DNA from 4 places in the Streptomyces umbrinus genome. Region 3 is predicted to be linked to each of the others. Evidence: riboswitches for the same ligand, from Rfam matches in the RefSeq annotation. Region 3 holds a riboswitch; each other region holds the start of a gene.
What was found. Region 3 has a riboswitch for cyclic di-AMP ahead of QF035_RS09605 (M23 family metallopeptidase). Riboswitches for the same ligand answer to the same signal wherever they lie in the genome.
Positions count from the first base shown of each region.

Region 1: it holds a riboswitch for cyclic di-AMP, as region 3 does, so the genes downstream of both, QF035_RS25180 (M23 family metallopeptidase) here and QF035_RS09605 (M23 family metallopeptidase) in region 3, are expected to answer to the same signal.
Region 2: it holds a riboswitch for cyclic di-AMP, as region 3 does, so the genes downstream of both, QF035_RS43870 (C40 family peptidase) here and QF035_RS09605 (M23 family metallopeptidase) in region 3, are expected to answer to the same signal.
Region 4: it holds a riboswitch for cyclic di-AMP, as region 3 does, so the genes downstream of both, QF035_RS21780 (LysM peptidoglycan-binding domain-containing protein) here and QF035_RS09605 (M23 family metallopeptidase) in region 3, are expected to answer to the same signal.

Region 1 is NZ_JAUSZI010000002.1:5,770,767-5,774,608, reverse strand. It holds gene QF035_RS25195 (dihydrofolate reductase family protein) at 1-521, shown strand, start outside; tRNA gene QF035_RS25190 (tRNA-Met) at 670-743, shown strand; gene QF035_RS25185 (PP2C family protein-serine/threonine phosphatase) at 910-2,013, shown strand; cyclic di-AMP (ydaO/yuaA leader) riboswitch at 2,317-2,472, shown strand; gene QF035_RS25180 (M23 family metallopeptidase) at 2,484-3,533, shown strand; gene QF035_RS25175 (aldo/keto reductase) at 3,614-3,842, shown strand, end outside.
Region 2 is NZ_JAUSZI010000002.1:9,925,034-9,928,875, reverse strand. It holds gene QF035_RS43880 (ATP-dependent Clp protease proteolytic subunit) at 29-664, shown strand; gene QF035_RS43875 (hypothetical protein) at 672-980, shown strand; cyclic di-AMP (ydaO/yuaA leader) riboswitch at 1,397-1,530, shown strand; gene QF035_RS43870 (C40 family peptidase) at 1,534-2,007, shown strand; gene QF035_RS43865 (DUF6328 family protein) at 2,098-2,583, shown strand; gene QF035_RS43860 (ATP-binding protein) at 2,617-3,060, opposite strand; gene QF035_RS43855 (helix-turn-helix domain-containing protein) at 3,324-3,842, shown strand, end outside.
Region 3 is NZ_JAUSZI010000002.1:2,018,441-2,022,282, reverse strand. It holds gene QF035_RS09610 (alpha-galactosidase) at 1-1,741, shown strand, start outside; cyclic di-AMP (ydaO/yuaA leader) riboswitch at 2,037-2,203, shown strand; gene QF035_RS09605 (M23 family metallopeptidase) at 2,206-3,126, shown strand; gene QF035_RS09600 (DUF6250 domain-containing protein) at 3,322-3,842, shown strand, end outside.
Region 4 is NZ_JAUSZI010000002.1:5,005,842-5,009,683, reverse strand. It holds gene QF035_RS21790 (cytochrome P450 family protein) at 1-255, shown strand, start outside; gene QF035_RS21785 (transglycosylase family protein) at 467-1,402, shown strand; cyclic di-AMP (ydaO/yuaA leader) riboswitch at 1,628-1,798, shown strand; gene QF035_RS21780 (LysM peptidoglycan-binding domain-containing protein) at 1,803-2,504, shown strand; gene eno (phosphopyruvate hydratase) at 2,981-3,842, shown strand, end outside.

The DNA of each region.
Region 1 (3,842 bases), 3.8 Mb from region 3:
TGATCGAGACGAGGCCCGTGGGGGACGTCGTCCTCATGCGGTACGTCCCCACCGCGCCCGGCACCGGGACCGTACCCTCCGCCGCCGACCACCGATGGCTCGCGCTCGCCTGCGAACTGGCCGCCGAGTGCCCGCCCTCGCGGACCGCCTTCAGCGTCGGCGCGGTCGTCGTCGCGGCCGACGGTACGGAGCTGGCCCGCGGGTACTCCCGTGAGTCCGACCCCGTCTCCCATGCCGAGGAGGCCGCCCTCGCCAAGATCGAGCAGGGTGATCCGCGGCTCGCGACCGCCACGGTCTACAGCAGCCTGGAGCCGTGCGCCCGCCGCGCGTCACGGCCCGCGCCCTGCGCCCGGCTGATCCTCGACGCGGGCGTACGCAGGGTCGTGACCGCCTGGCGGGAGCCGGACACCTTCGTGGCGGGCGCGGACGGGAGCGGGCTGCTGGCCGCGGCCGGCGCCGACGTCCTGGTGCTGGCGGAGTACGAGGCCGACGCGAAGGCGCCCAACCGTCATCTGGCCTGACCGGCCCGTTTCCCGTCGGTATGGACGACGGGCAGGGCCGACCCGTATCGCCGATCGGCATGTTTCGTACCAAACCACCCGGTGAAGCGCGGGCGAAGTTAACGCGTGTGCTTCGGGTCCCGCAGATGGCGTACAGTGGAGTCAACGACGCGGGGTGGAGCAGCTCGGTAGCTCGCTGGGCTCATAACCCAGAGGTCGCAGGTTCAAATCCTGTCCCCGCTACTGAAGGCCTGGGGCCGGAATCCGATCAAGGATTCCGGCCTCAGGTGTTTTCCCGGGTATTTCTTCAGGCGCTTCCTCAGGTGCTTTCTCGGGTGTTCCCAGGTCTCTTCACCCGCCCGGTCCCCGTCCGCTCGCCCGCCACCCCCGCTCCCGGAAGCCTGGACAGGTGGAGGAGCAGGAGCCGGTGCGCGTCGAGCCCGTGGAGAGGACCGCCTCGCACCAGCGCACCCTCGTCCGCGCGCTGCCGGAGCTGCTGATCGTCGCCGGCGTCTGCTACGACCTCCTCAGCCCGCAGGACTTCACCGCGGCTCCCTTCTTCACGGCCGCGGTGCTCATCGCGGCGCCCCTCTTCTCGCTCGGCGCCACGGTGTGGACGGGAATCGCGGCGACCGTGGGCATGGCCCTCGTGCACCTCAGGTTCGCCTTCGACGCGGGCGCGGTCACCGAGGTCCTCACCGTGGCCACGGCCGCCGTGCTCGCCGTCGGCATCAACCGGCTCGTGGGACGCGGCAACGCACGCCTCGCCACCGCCCGCGAGATCGCGGAGGCCGCCCAGCGGGCCGTACTGCCCGAACCGGCCGCGCGGATCGGTGGTCTCGAGATCGCGGCACGGTACGAGGCCGCGCAGGAGGGTGCGTTCATCGGGGGCGATCTGTACGCCGTGCAGGACACCCCGCACGGTGTACGGCTCCTCGTGGGCGACGTACGGGGCAAGGGCATGGGAGCGGTCGCCGTCGTCGCCGTACTCATCGGTGCCTTCCGGGAGGCCGCCGAGCAGGAGGCGAGCCTGGAGGCGGTCGCCCAGCGGCTGGAGCGGGCACTCGCGCGCGAAGGCGTCCGGCGGGACATCATCGCGGTCCTCGAGGACTTCACCACCGCCGTGCTCGCCGAGATCCCGCACGGCACCCCGGTCGTACGCCTCGTGAACCGCGGCCACCCCGGGCCACTCCTGCTGCACGGCGACGGAGAGGTACGTACGCTCGCCGCGCCTGAGCCGGCCCTGCCGCTCGGGACCGGGGAGTTGGGGGCCTGGCCCGACCGCGCGCAGGAGGAGGCGTTCCCGGGCGGGGCCATGCTGCTCTTCCACACGGACGGGCTGTCCGAGGCGCGGGACCGGCGAGACGTCTTCTACGACCCGGCGCGGCGGCTGTCCGGGCGGGTCTTCCCCGGGCCCGACGCGTTGCTCGCCGCGGTACTGGACGACGTCCTGCGGCACACCGGGGGCGGGGCGACCGACGACATGGCACTGCTCGCGGTGCGGCGGCCGTGAGGGTGCGGTCGTGGTGATTGCGTGACGGTCATGAGTGCGGCGGCCGTGAGATGCGTCGCTCTTTCGGCGGCCTTTATCACCGTTCGTAGTCGAACAGCATCCCTCCGCACAGCATCTGACGCATCATCAACAGGGCTCCCGTTCCTGAATGTCGATCAACTCGCCCGATTTACCCCGCTCGTGACCTGTTAGTCCAGGCCAAGAGCCGTAACGATCATCAGGAACAGCTTGGAATCCGGTGCCCGGGTCTATTAACGTTCGATAACGCAGCGCGGTCGTCCCAGCCGTCACAAGAGTCGGCTCCGTGCGCACGCGCCGAATCCCGCAAGGGAACCGGGGAACCACCACTTGGGGTGAATCGCTCGTCTTCGCGGTGTAGCGCACCGCGGTTGACGCGCGTAGGAGACCTTCCTGCTCCGAACCCGTCAGCTAACCCGGTAGGCGAGAAGGAAGGAAAGGAGTGCGCCTACGTGGCGTCCAACCGGTCTGCCCTCACACCCTCGTTCGTTCCGGATGAGTTGACGGGTGAGTCCTCGGGCGAGAAGAAGCCCGACACATTCGCCTACGGCGCTCGTAAGGACGAGGAGACGTGGGAGGTCTGGAATCCCAGCGCGGAGACCGTCCTTCCCGTCCGCGGCCGGCACCGCGTCGCCAAGCAGCGCGGCGGCGGACTCGCCCGTAGCTCGACCGTTCTGGGCGTCGGCGTCATAGCCGCCGTCGGTGCGGGTGGCATGGCCAGCGCGCAGACCGGCAAGCCCCCGGTGTCGATCTCGATCCCCGACCTGCCGAACGTCGGCTCGCCGTTCTCGGACGACGACGCCCCCGAGGGCTCCAGCACCCCGATCACCGCCGTCGGCCTCACCACCGCCGACGCCGAGCAGGGCAACTCGGACGCGGGCGAGGCCCTGCGCGCCCGCATCATGCTCCAGGCCGAGCAGCAGCAGGACCAGGTGGACCGCGAGGCCCAGGAGGCCGCCGAGGCCGCCGCCGCGAAGAAGGCCGCCACGCTGGCCGCCAAGGAGCGGGACGCCGCCGAGGCCAAGGTCGCCGCCGCCAAGAAGAAGGCGGACCAGGAGGCCAAGGAGAAGGCCGAGGCCGCGCGCCTCGCCGAGCTCGCCAAGCAGTTCACGCTCCCCACCTCCTCGTACACGATCACCTCGACCTTCGGGCAGTCCGGTGCGCTGTGGTCGTCCGGTCAGCACACGGGTCTGGACTTCGCCGCTCCCACGGGTACCCCGATCAAGGCCGTTCACAGCGGCACGATCAAGGAAGCCGGCTGGAACGGGTCGTACGGCTACCGCACGGTCCTCGAACTCGATGACGGTACGGAGATCTGGTACGCGCACCAGTCGTCGATCGGCGTCAGCGTCGGGCAGAAGGTGAACACCGGCGACATCATCGGCCGCGTGGGCGCGACCGGCAACGTCACCGGGGCGCACCTCCACCTGGAGGTCCACACCAGCGGTGGCGACGGCATCGACCCGATGGCGTGGCTGCGGGGCAAGGGGCTCACCCCGTAGGACGGGCCTGACCCGTAAGGCGGGCCCGAGAGGCTCCTGGGTGCGGAATACGGCCGTCCGGTACGGCCGTTGACCCATCCATGACCTCTCTCCGCAAGCTGGGTTCGTCCGACCTCGAAGTCTTTCCGCTCTCCCTCGGCGGCAACGTCTTCGGCTGGACCGCCGACCGGGCGCAGTCCTTCGCCGTGCTCGACGCCTACACCGCCGCGGGCGGGAACTTCGTCGACACCGCCGACACCTACTCGGCCTGGGCGCCGGGCAACGAGGGCGGAGAGTCGGAGACCGTCCTGGGCGACTGGCTCGCCGCGC
Region 2 (3,842 bases), 7.9 Mb from region 3:
CAGGACCTCTCCCGGAGGAGCGTGTGTCATGACCCGACCGTCCGCCCGCCATGTCCTGCCCGAGTTCACCGAACGCACCAGTTCGGGGAGCCGGACCATGGATCCGTACTCGAAGCTGCTGGAGGAGCGGATCGTGTTCCTCGGTACGCCGATCGACGACGTGTCGGCGAACGACGTGATGGCGCAGTTCATGCACCTCGAGTACCAGGCGCCCGACAGGGACATCTCGCTCTACATCAATTCCCCCGGCGGCTCGTTCAGCGCGATGACGGCCGTCTACGACACGATGCAGTTCGTCAGCTGCGAGGTGGAGACCATCTGCCTGGGGCAGGCGGCGTCGGCCGCGGCGGCGCTGCTCGCGGCCGGCACACCGGGCAAGCGGTACGCGCTGCCGGGCGCCCGCGTACTGATCCACCAGCCGTCGCTCTCCGAGCCCGTCCAGGGACAGGCGTCCGACCTGGCCATTCAGGCCGACGAGTTGATGCGTACCCGTGAGCAGTTGGAGGAGATGCTCGCCCGTCATTCGGGCCAGAGCCGGGAGCGGATCGGTGCGGACATCGAGCGGGACAAGATCCTGGACGCGCAGGCGGCGCTGGAGTACGGACTGATCGACCGGATCGTCCCGAGCCGGAAGTCCACCCAGAGCGCACGCGGCGCGAGGTGAGCGGCCGATGCTCCCACCCGAGTTGCCGCCGCTGCCGGCCCTGACCCGCGCCGAGGCCGAACTGATCGACCGTTACCTTGAAGTGGTGGACCTGCTCGGCCGGATCAACCCGGCCCACTCCGGGGACACTTACCGGGGGCTGCGGGCCGCCCAGGCCCTGGTCGGCAAGGCTGCCGCGCTGCGTGACGCACTGGCCCTGATGCACCAACGCGGCGAGCACGAGGTGCACGCGCCGACCCTGGCGCGGGCGCTGCGCGTCCTCGACGGTGAGCGCCGAGCGGGCCGGATCGCGCTACCGCCGCGCTCCGACAGCTGACGTACCGCCACGGACCCGGCGTCACGCAGGCATCTGACGGGACGTCCGGGTCAGAGTTCAAACGGACCGAAAGGTGTACCACCGAACAGCGTAGCCAGAGCTGCTTTTACAGGCCCGTGGGAGTTGCGCAACATGTGTAGCCTCCGTACGGAATCAGACGTTCCGGTGCTGGTACGAGGGTCGTCGACCCCCTCGACGCCCTCCCTTGGGAATGGCTGTCCACCCGAACGGGTGAGTGGTGAGTAAGCCCACAAATCGCCGATTCCGCTCGGCTTTTGGGACATCCGTGCGTCAAGATCCCTTCCGACGACAAGCCCCCGCCACAAGCGGCGGGGCGATCCGGGCGGACGCCGAGTCCTGCCGCCGCCCGGATGACCGGTCGACAGAAGTGGATCGGCAGGAGTGGAGGACCCAGGCACGACGGGTCGCCGGAACGGTCACGCCATGACCGGGCCGAGCAGCCCTTGGGGTGAAGCCGCGTCAGCGGCCGGGCAACTTCGCCAGCCCGAATCCGACAGGTCATCCTTCACAGGCGGCTGACGAAGGGTTGCGCATGACTGCGCTCAATCGTGTCCCGTCGCTGTTCAGCAGGGCCGGTACCGCATCGGCTCTCACCATCGCCGCTGTCGGCGGCGGCATCGTGGCCCCCGGATTCACGTCCGGCGCGGAAGCGGCCACACCCGCGACGAAGGCACTCCAGGTAGCGGCCTCCAAGAAGGGCTCCCCGTACAAGTACGGGGCCGTGGGGCCCAAGCGCTTCGACTGCTCCGGTCTCACGCTCTACTCGTTCAAGAAGGCGGGCAAGTCCCTGCCGCGTACGGCTGCCGCGCAGTACAACAAGACGAACCATGTCTCCGCTTCGAATCGCAAGCAGGGGGACCTGGTCTTCTTCCACTCGGGCCGGAACGTCTACCACGTCGGCATCTACGCCGGGAAGGGACGGATCTGGCACTCCCCGAAGACCGGGGAAGTGGTGAAGCTCCAGAAGATCTGGACGAAGAGCGTCTGGTACGGCCGGGTCAGGTGACCCGCCCGGAAGGTGGCTGCGGTGATCGCCGCGGCCACCTTCCGGGGCCCGGTGCGTGATATTCGCGGCAGAGTGGTTACTCCTTCACTTATGGGCGACCTTCATCACCACGAGGAGCGCAACGAGACGCGGCTCGAGCGCGCCGACCGCAACTTCAACGAACTGCTCCAGGAACTGCGGGTCACGCAGACCGGGGTGCAGATCCTCTTCGCCTTCCTGCTCACCCTCGCGTTCACCCCGCGCTTCCCCTCCCTGGACACCTTCCAGCGCACCACGTACGTCGTCACGCTGCTGCTCTCCGTACTGGCCGCCGCCCTCTTCACGGCCCCGGCCGCGCTCCATCGCCGGCTCTTCCAGCAGGGCGCCAAGCCCCAGGTCGTGAACGCCTCATCGCATCTGGCCCAGATCGGGCTCGGCGTGCTCGCGCTCGCCCTCTCCGGTTCGGTCCTGCTCGTCGTGGACGTGGCGACGGGCCGGGCGGGCGGCATCGCGGCGGGTGCGAGCACCCTGGTCGTCTGTGCGGGGCTGTGGGCGCTCATCCCCCATCTGATGCAGGGCTCCGCCGACAAGGACTAGCGAGCCCTTCACGCCACCAGCGGGGCACGGCGCTCAGTCCGCTCTCACGGGCTGCACCGGCGCCGTCCACGGCAGCATGATCGAGACCGTCTTGCCACCCTCTCTGGTGGGCCGGACCGTCAGCTTGCCGCCGCACTCGACCGTCAGCCAGCGGACGATCACCATGCCGCGGCCGTTGTCCTGCTGGACGGCCGCGGGCAACCGTTTCGGGAAGCGCGGGTGACTGTCGGTCACGCCGATGCGCAGTTGTTCGTCGCGGTCGAGTTCGATGTCCACCGTGAAGGTGGGCGACTGCCCGAACGTGTGCTGTACGGCGTTGGTGGCGAGCTCCGAGACGATGAGCCGGACCGTGTCGGCCGCCTCCGTGTCGGATGGAAGTCCCCATTCGGCCAGCACGTTCATGACGTATGTGCGGGCGGCGTAGACCGAGGCGGGATCGCTCGGCAGAGTGACGGATGCTTCCTGGTGGTCTGCCATGGCGAGGTCGTCCCTTTCCCACGGGACCGGAGTCCGACACGAAGCGGATGACTTCGAGTACGGTCCCGGACTGGTGCTTGCGCCAGAGTGCCACTACCTCGGCGTTCACGGTGGCGATCCACCGAGATATGCATATATCTGTCGCTCGAAGCGGTGAACTCTGCGACGGCCGACCGTATTTGGGCGGGGGGCCGGTTTGTCCTCTACGGTCGGCGTGACGCCGGACGATATAGCGCCGTCGCGACGGTCGGAAGGAGACGGCCATGCAGTACGGTCCCGCTGTGCGCCGCCGGAAACTCGGCGCCGAACTGCGTGCCCTGCGTGCCCGTGCGGGCCTCAAGAGCGGCGAGGCGGCCCGGCTCGTCGGCTGGCACCAGTCGAAGGTGAGCCGGATCGAGACCGGCCGCAGCGGGGTGAAGCCGGCGGACGTGGAGCTGCTCCTCGACGCCTACGACGTCCGGGACGCGGAACTGCGCGAGTTGCTCGTGGTGCTGGCGGGCTCCGACGACAACGGCCGGCACCACTGGTGGCACGCCTACCGGGGTCTTCTGCCGTCCACCTACAGCGACTTCATCAGCCTGGAGTCGCAGGCCAGCGTGATGCGCACGCTGGAGAACTCGGTCGTGCCGGGGCTTCTCCAGACGCCGGAGTACGCCCGTGAGGTGACCCTGGCGGCCGTGGACGGTGCGCCGGACGACAAGGTCGACGCGCTGGTGGAGGTGCGCCTCGCCCGTCAGGACGTACTGCGTTCGAATCCACCGCTCCGACTGAGTGCGGTTCTC
Region 3 (3,842 bases):
CGGGATCACGCTGCACTACCGGATGCGGGCCGGGACCGACGTCGTCGAGCGGTGGGTGACCCTCGACAACGAAGGGCCCGCCCTGGAGGTGCTGCGCGCCGACTCCGCGGCCTGGACGCTGCCGCACCGCGACGGCTGGCGGCTGTCCCAGCTGCACGGCCGGTGGGCGGCCGAGTCCCGGCTCGTACGCTCCGAACTCACCTACGGTGAGAAGGTCATCGGCAGCCGGCGCGGGCACACCTCGCACCAGCACCTGCCCTGGGTCGCTCTGGACGCCGACGGCGCGGCCACCGAGGAGCGGGGCGAGGTCTACGGGTGCGCCCTCGCCTGGTCGGGCACCTGGCGGATCGCCGTGGCCCAACTCCCGGACGCGCGCGTGCAGATCACCGGCGGGGTCGGGTACGACGACTCGGGGCTGCTGCGGCTGGAGCCGGGGGAGAGCTTCGTCACACCCGTCTTCGCGGGGCTGTGGAGCGACGGCGGATTCGGCGGCGCGAGCCGTGCCTGGCACGCCTACCAGCGCGCCTATGTGATCCCGGAGGCGGACGAGCACCGGCCGGTGCTCTACAACTCCTGGGAGGCCACGGAGTTCGACATCTCCGAGGAGCAGCAGGGGGCGCTGGCGCGGCGGGCCGCCGCGATGGGGGTCGAGCTGTTCGTGGTCGACGACGGCTGGTTCGGGGCGCGCACCAGCGACCGGGCCGGGCTCGGCGACTGGACGCCCAACCCCGACCGCTTCCCGGCCGGTCTCAAGCCCCTCGCGGACGAGGTGCACGCGCTGGGGATGCAGTTCGGGATCTGGGTCGAGCCCGAGATGGTCAACCCGGACAGCGAGCTGTACCGCGCGCACCCCGACTGGGTGCAGTTCCAACCGGGACGAAAGAGGACGGAGCTGCGCAATCAGCTCGTACTGAACCTCGCCCGCGATGACGTCCAGGAGTATCTCTGGGAGCAGCTCGACACGCTGCTCTCCAGTGCGCCGATCGACTATGTGAAGTGGGACTTCAACCGCTGCTTCACCGACGCGGGGTGGTCCGGCGAGGCCTACCCGCAGCGGCTCTGGGTGGACCATGTGCACGCCCTGTACCGCCTCTTGGACCGGCTGCGGGCGGCCCACCCGGGCGTCGCCTTCGAGTCGTGCTCGGGCGGCGGCGGCCGTATCGACCTCGGGATCATGGCGCGTACGGATCAGGTGTGGACCTCGGACAACACCGACCCGCTCGACCGGCTCGCCATCCAGCACGGCTTCAGCCAGGTGCATCCCGCGCGGACCATGGCCGCCTGGGTCACCGACAGTCCGAACGTCCAGCTCAACGGTCGCGTCAGTTCGCTGCGCTTCCGCTTCGTGAGCGCGATGGCCGGAGTGCTCGGTGTCGGCGGCGACCTGACGCGGTGGAGCGACGAGGAGCTGGCCGAGGCGCGGACGTGGGTGGAGCTCTACAAGGAGATCCGGCCCGTCGTGCAGGGCGGGGACCTTCACCGGCTGCGGGCGCCGGAGGGCGGGCTGAGCGCCGTGCAGTACTCGCGTGACGGCGAGGTCGTGGTCCTCGCCTGGCTCCAGGCCCAGCACTACGGCGAGCCGGTCGCTCCTGTGCGGCTGCGCGGACTCGACCCGACAGCGGCGTACGAATGCCTTGAAACGGGCGAAGTCCACCGAGGTGCGGTGCTGTTGCATCACGGGTTGCGGACGGGGCTGCAGGGTGACCTTGATGCGGCAGTTTTCCGACTGCGTCGCATGTGACTGTTGTGTCCGTAATGGAGGCTAAGTTCCAACTCGCTCTGGAATAAAGGCTCCTGAAACGGCACTCAGTGAGCAGCGTCATATTCGTGACGGTCCGCTGTCGCCATGTTCACGTAATTCGGCTGCGTTTTCAGGGATTTAACAAACGGGGGAGATCCCGGATTTACGCAGCGTGACCGTCATTTCGGTCAGGGATCAAGAGAACGGGGCACACAGGAAACCCCAGAGGTTGTTCCTGCGTCTTCATGTCGCTTACGTTCGCCACCAATCCGGACGGACGCCCAATCCTGCCGCCGCCCGGAATCCGCTCACCCACCCGTACACGGCAGGAGCGGGGGACCCACAGGTAGAACGCCTGTTCCGGTCTCCGGAACGGCTAGGGGTTAAGTCGTGCGCAAACACGGCCGGGCATCTCCAGCTCGCACCCGACAGCTCACCTCGCAGGCGCCGGAGAGGAATTTGCCATGCCCGCGAAGGGTAAGCACCGCCGTCCCAAGTCCCAGCGTTTCACCCGCTCCATAGCCGTCGCCGGAACCGGCGGCGCGGCGCTCGCCCTTCCGCTGCTCGGCGCGACCGGAGCGCACGCCGCGACTCCGCAGTCCGCCGCCGATTCCGTGGCGAGCGTCTCGAATGTCGCGAACAAGGCCGCCGAATCGGCGCCTGCCGCCGCCGGCAAGAAGGCCGAGGCGAAGAAGGCCGCGGCCAAGACCTATTCCGTGCGTGCGGGCGACTCCCTGTCGAAGATCGCCGACACGCAGGACGTCAACGGTGGCTGGAAGAAGCTGTACGAGGACAACCGCAAGGCGATCGGCGGTGACCCGGCGCTGATCCACCCGGGCCTGAAGCTGTCGATCGGCAAGGCCGCCGCCGCTTCGAGCTCCGACTCCGGCGCCTCCAAGGCCACCCAGTCCTCCGCGAAGAAGGTCGCGGCCCCGAAGGCCGCCGCCGCTCCCAAGGCCGCGTCCGAAGCCGGTGCCGCCGGCTTCACGCTGCCGGTCGCGGGCGCGGGCGTCGGTACCCCGTACAAGATGTCGGGCAGTATGTGGTCCAGCGGATACCACACCGGCGTCGACTTCGTGGTCCCGACCGGCACGTCCCTCAAGTCCGTCGGCGCGGGCACGGTCGTCTCGGCCGGCTGGGGCGGCGCGTACGGCAACCAGGTCGTCATCCAGCTCGAAGACGGCCACTACGCCCAGTACGCCCACCTGTCCTCCCTCTCCGTCTCGGCCGGACAGGCCGTGACCGAGGGCCAGCAGGTCGGCCTCTCCGGCGCGACGGGCAACGTCACCGGCCCGCACCTGCACTTCGAGATCCGCACCACCCCGGACTACGGCTCGGACGTGGACCCGCTGGCGTACCTGCGTGGCAAGGGCGTCTCCGTCTGACCCGACGCCAGGCGCGCCCGGACGGCGTACCACTCCGCTCGTCTCCGAAGGCCGGACCCTGTGATCCCCGGGGTCCGGTCTTCGGTGTTTTGGTTCTGTGGCATGGCCGGGCGATGGGTCGACAGGGGTGCGGAAGCCGGACACAGTGATCTCCGCAAGCGCTTTCTATGCGTCTTCCATGCCTTGGAGGTCTTCATGACGACCACACGCAGAACGTTCGGAGCCCTGGCCACCGGTGTCGCACTCGCCGCGCTGGTCCCCACGCAGACGGCGAGCGCGGCGGCCCGGTACCGTCCGGGGCGACTCATCGCCCGCGACGACTTCCGGCACGGCCTCGGCCAGTGGGCGACAGAGCTGCAGGACGGCGGCAGCGTCACCGCGTCCCAGGGCGTTCTGGAGATGGACGTGCCGAGCGGCGCGACGGTCTGGTTCAAGCGAAGGCTGCGAGGGCCGTACGTCCTGGAATACACCGCCACACCGGTCTCGGCGGGCGGCGCCAACGACCGGGTCTCGGACCTCAACAACTTCTGGAACGCCACGGACGTCCGCTCACCGGAGGACCTCTTCGCCACGCACCGCGGCGGCGCGCTCGACGAGTACGACCACCTCACGACGTACTACGCCGGATACGGCGCCAACTCCAACACCACGACCAGGCTGCGCCGTTACGTCGGTGAGGCGGGCGTCCGGCCGCTCGTCTTCGACTACACGGAGCC
Region 4 (3,842 bases), 3.0 Mb from region 3:
GAGCCCGACACCCTGGACCTCTCCCGACGTGACAACCAGCACCTCGGTTACGGCCACGGCATCCACTACTGCCTCGGCGCACCCCTCGCCCGGCTGGAGGGCCAGACCGCGCTGGCCACGCTGCTCACCCGCCTCCCCGACCTGCAACTCGCGGGCGATTCCGCCGATTTGCGATGGCGTGGAGGGCTCATCATGCGCGGATTGCGCACGCTTCCGGTGGAGTTCGCCCCTTCCGGGAAGGTGCGTACGGACTAGCGGGTGGCTAGCAGACGGAGTCGACGGAACATGAGACTCCGTCAAGTTTGTGATCTTCACGTTATCTGCGCTGCATCGACTTGTGACAAGAGTTCGACTGCCTATACGTTCACCCATCAATGCGGCCGGTCCCACCCGCCGCAGCAGTCACAAGCGCAGTCGTCGGCTGTGCGCTGTGCGCAGTCCTTGCTGTCACGCGAAAGGCAACCGCATGCTCTCCGGGAACGGTCGTCACCGTCGCCCCCGTCAGGCTCCGGCTCTCCTCGTCGCGGCGGGCGTGACCGGGTCGGCCATCGCGATCCCTCTGCTCGGTGCGACCGGCGCGAGCGCCGCAAGCGGTACCACCTGGGACGCGGTCGCGGAGTGCGAGAGCGGCGGCTCGTGGAGCGCGAACTCCGGCAACGGGTACTACGGCGGCCTCCAGATGACCCAGGAGACCTGGGAGGACAACGGCGGCCTCGACTACGCGCCGAGCGCCGACCAGGCCAGCCGTTCGCAGCAGATATCCGTCGCCGAGAAGATCCTCGCGAAGCAGGGCACGAGCGCCTGGGCGACCTGCGGTCTCGTCGCGGGTCTGACGCAGAACTCCGGCTCGGCCGACGTCGACACGGGGGTCGCGGACGACTCCCCGACTCCGTTGTCCGGCTTGGGCATGGGGGACGACAGCAGCGGGACGAAGTCCGACACGTCTGGTTCATCCAGTTCGTCCGACTTGTCCAGCGGTAGCGGCGACAGCGCCGACTCACAGGATTCCGACAGCTCCTCCACGGATGCCGCCGCAAAGAGTGACGACCCGGACAAGTCGTCCCAGAACGGGGAGGCTTCGGCCGAGGGTTCCGGAACGGAAGACACCGGCTCCGGTCGTCACCGGGGTGGCAGTGCCGACGAAGGTGCCACCGACTCCCGCGCGGACGACTCCGCCGGCCGGCACGCCTCGCGCGGCGACAGCGAGTCGCGCGTCGCCGCCGAGGGTTCGTACGCCGTGCGTTCCGGAGACAGTCTCTGGGGGATCGCCGACTCCCTTGGTGTCGAGGGCGGATGGCGGGCGCTCTACGCCGAGAACAAGGAAGCCATCGGTGACGACCCGGACTTCATCATCCCCGGTCAGAGCCTCGATGTGGACGGCCTGCGGATGGCGGACAAGTAGCGGTCCGCGCGAGGTGCCATGTGGTCATCAAGGCGTCGAATCGGGCGAAAAACAGCGGTAGTTCGCGCTGAATGTCCGATTTGGTGAAAGTGAGACATGGATCTCAAGAGCCTGATCGTCTTTGAAATTCGGCGGATCGCGTGTCTACGGTCGTGACCGCTCGCCACTGGTGAGCCCCGACGGTCGCAACGCCGAATCCTGCCAGCGGCCGTACGGGAACAGTCGTCGCGTCAAGCGCCGTAGGCAGGAGCGGGGGACCCAAGGTAAGTGCCGGACCCGGTCGTTGAGGCCAGGTACGGCTTGGGGTTAAGCCGCGTGACAGCAGTGTCGCGCGGCCGGGCAACTCACTCGGCCCGAACCCGACAGCTCACCTCGCAGGCGTCGGTGAGGGGATCACTTCATGCTGCTTTCCGGCAAGGGCAAGCACCGCCGCCCGTCCAAGGCCACCCGTATCGCCACGCTCGCCGGTGTCACCACCGCGGCCGTCGCCGTCCCGCTGATGGGCGCCACGGGGGCCTCCGCCGCCACCGCCTCCGAGTGGGACGCCGTCGCCCAGTGCGAGTCCGGCGGCAACTGGTCGATCAACACCGGCAACGGCTACTACGGCGGCCTGCAGTTCTCGGCCTCCACCTGGGCCGCGTACGGCGGCACGGCGTACGCCTCCACGGCCAACCAGGCCTCCAAGTCCCAGCAGATAGCCGTCGCCGAGAAGGTCCTCGCGGGCCAGGGCAAGGGTGCCTGGCCGAGCTGTGGCGTGGGCCTGTCCGGCGCCTCGACCGGTGGCGCCCCGGCTCCCTCGAACTCGGGCAACTCCGGCCAGAGCACCTCGCAGTCTCAGCAGCAGCAGAGCACCAAGTCCTCCGAGGAGCGCGCCTCGCGTTCCCAGGAGCGCTCGACCGCGAAGAAGACCGTCGAGACCCCGACCGGCAAGAAGGTCAAGAAGGGCGACGGCGAGTACAAGGTCGTCAAGGGTGACACCCTCAGCGAGATCGCCGAGAAGAAGAACGTCAAGGGCGGCTGGCAGAAGCTGTACAAGCTGAACGACGACATCGTCGACGACGCCGACTTCATCTTCCCGGGCCAGCAGCTGCACCTCAGCTGACACCCGTCGGCCGCGACCCCCACTTCGATTGTCCGGACGGCACGTCACGTCCCGGCCGAGGCCCTGGCCGCTCAGCCTCGGCGGGATCTCCGGATCAGCCGGATCTCCGGCCCACAATCGAATCGCGGCTGAACCACAGCGCCCTCACATCCGTGTCCCCCATAGTGGAGGCCTCGTGAGGGCCACCCCCGTCCCCCACGGGCTCCCCGCTCCGGTGCGTGTTCCCCCGTACGCACCGGGGCGGGGCTTTTTCGTTCCCACGCTCCCCTTGTTCTTCCCTCTCTGCTTCCCTCGCGCTTCCCTCTCGCTTTGTTCCGTTCGGAAACAATTTACTCTCGGTTCTGTCCAGGAGGCGGTCGAGGGCTGGCCGAACCCCGGCAGCCGGTTAGGCTCATGCCGCGGGGCCACCACAGGTCCGCACCCAACCGGGCCTTCGGCCCGGAACAGCTTGCGTCACATCCCAGAAGGAGATGCTCGTGCCGTCCATCGACGTCGTCGTAGCCCGGGAAATCCTGGACTCCCGAGGCAACCCCACGGTCGAGGTCGAGGTCGGCCTCGACGACGGCAGCACGGGTCGTGCCGCCGTTCCGTCCGGCGCCTCCACAGGTGCCTTCGAGGCTGTTGAGCTCCGTGACGGAGACCCCAACCGCTACCTCGGCAAGGGTGTCGAGAAGGCCGTCCTCGCCGTCATCGAGCAGCTCGGCCCGGAGCTCGTCGGCTACGACGCCACCGAGCAGCGCCTCATCGACCAGGCCATGATCGACCTGGACGCCACCGACAACAAGGGCTCGCTCGGCGCCAACGCCATCCTCGGCGTCTCGCTCGCCGTCGCCCACGCCGCGTCCGAGGCGTCCGACCTCCCCCTCTTCCGCTACCTGGGCGGACCGAACGCGCACCTGCTGCCGGTCCCGATGATGAACATCCTCAACGGTGGGTCGCACGCCGACTCCAACGTCGACATCCAGGAGTTCATGATCGCCCCGATCGGCGCGGAGTCCTTCTCCGAGGCCGTGCGCTGGGGCGCCGAGGTCTACCACACCCTCAAGAAGGTCCTGAAGAGCCGCGGTCTGTCCACCGGCCTCGGCGACGAGGGCGGCTTCGCCCCGAACCTCGGCTCCAACCGCGAGGCCCTGGACCTGATCCTCGACGCGATCAAGGAGGCCGGTTACATCCCCGGCCAGCAGGTCGCTCTCGCGCTCGACGTCGCCGCCTCCGAGTTCTACAAGGACGGCAAGTACCTCTTCGAGGGCAAGGAGCGCTCCGCCGCCGAGATGACGGAGTACTACGAGGAGCTCGTCGCGGCCTACCCGCTCGTCTCCATCGAGGACCCGCTGTACG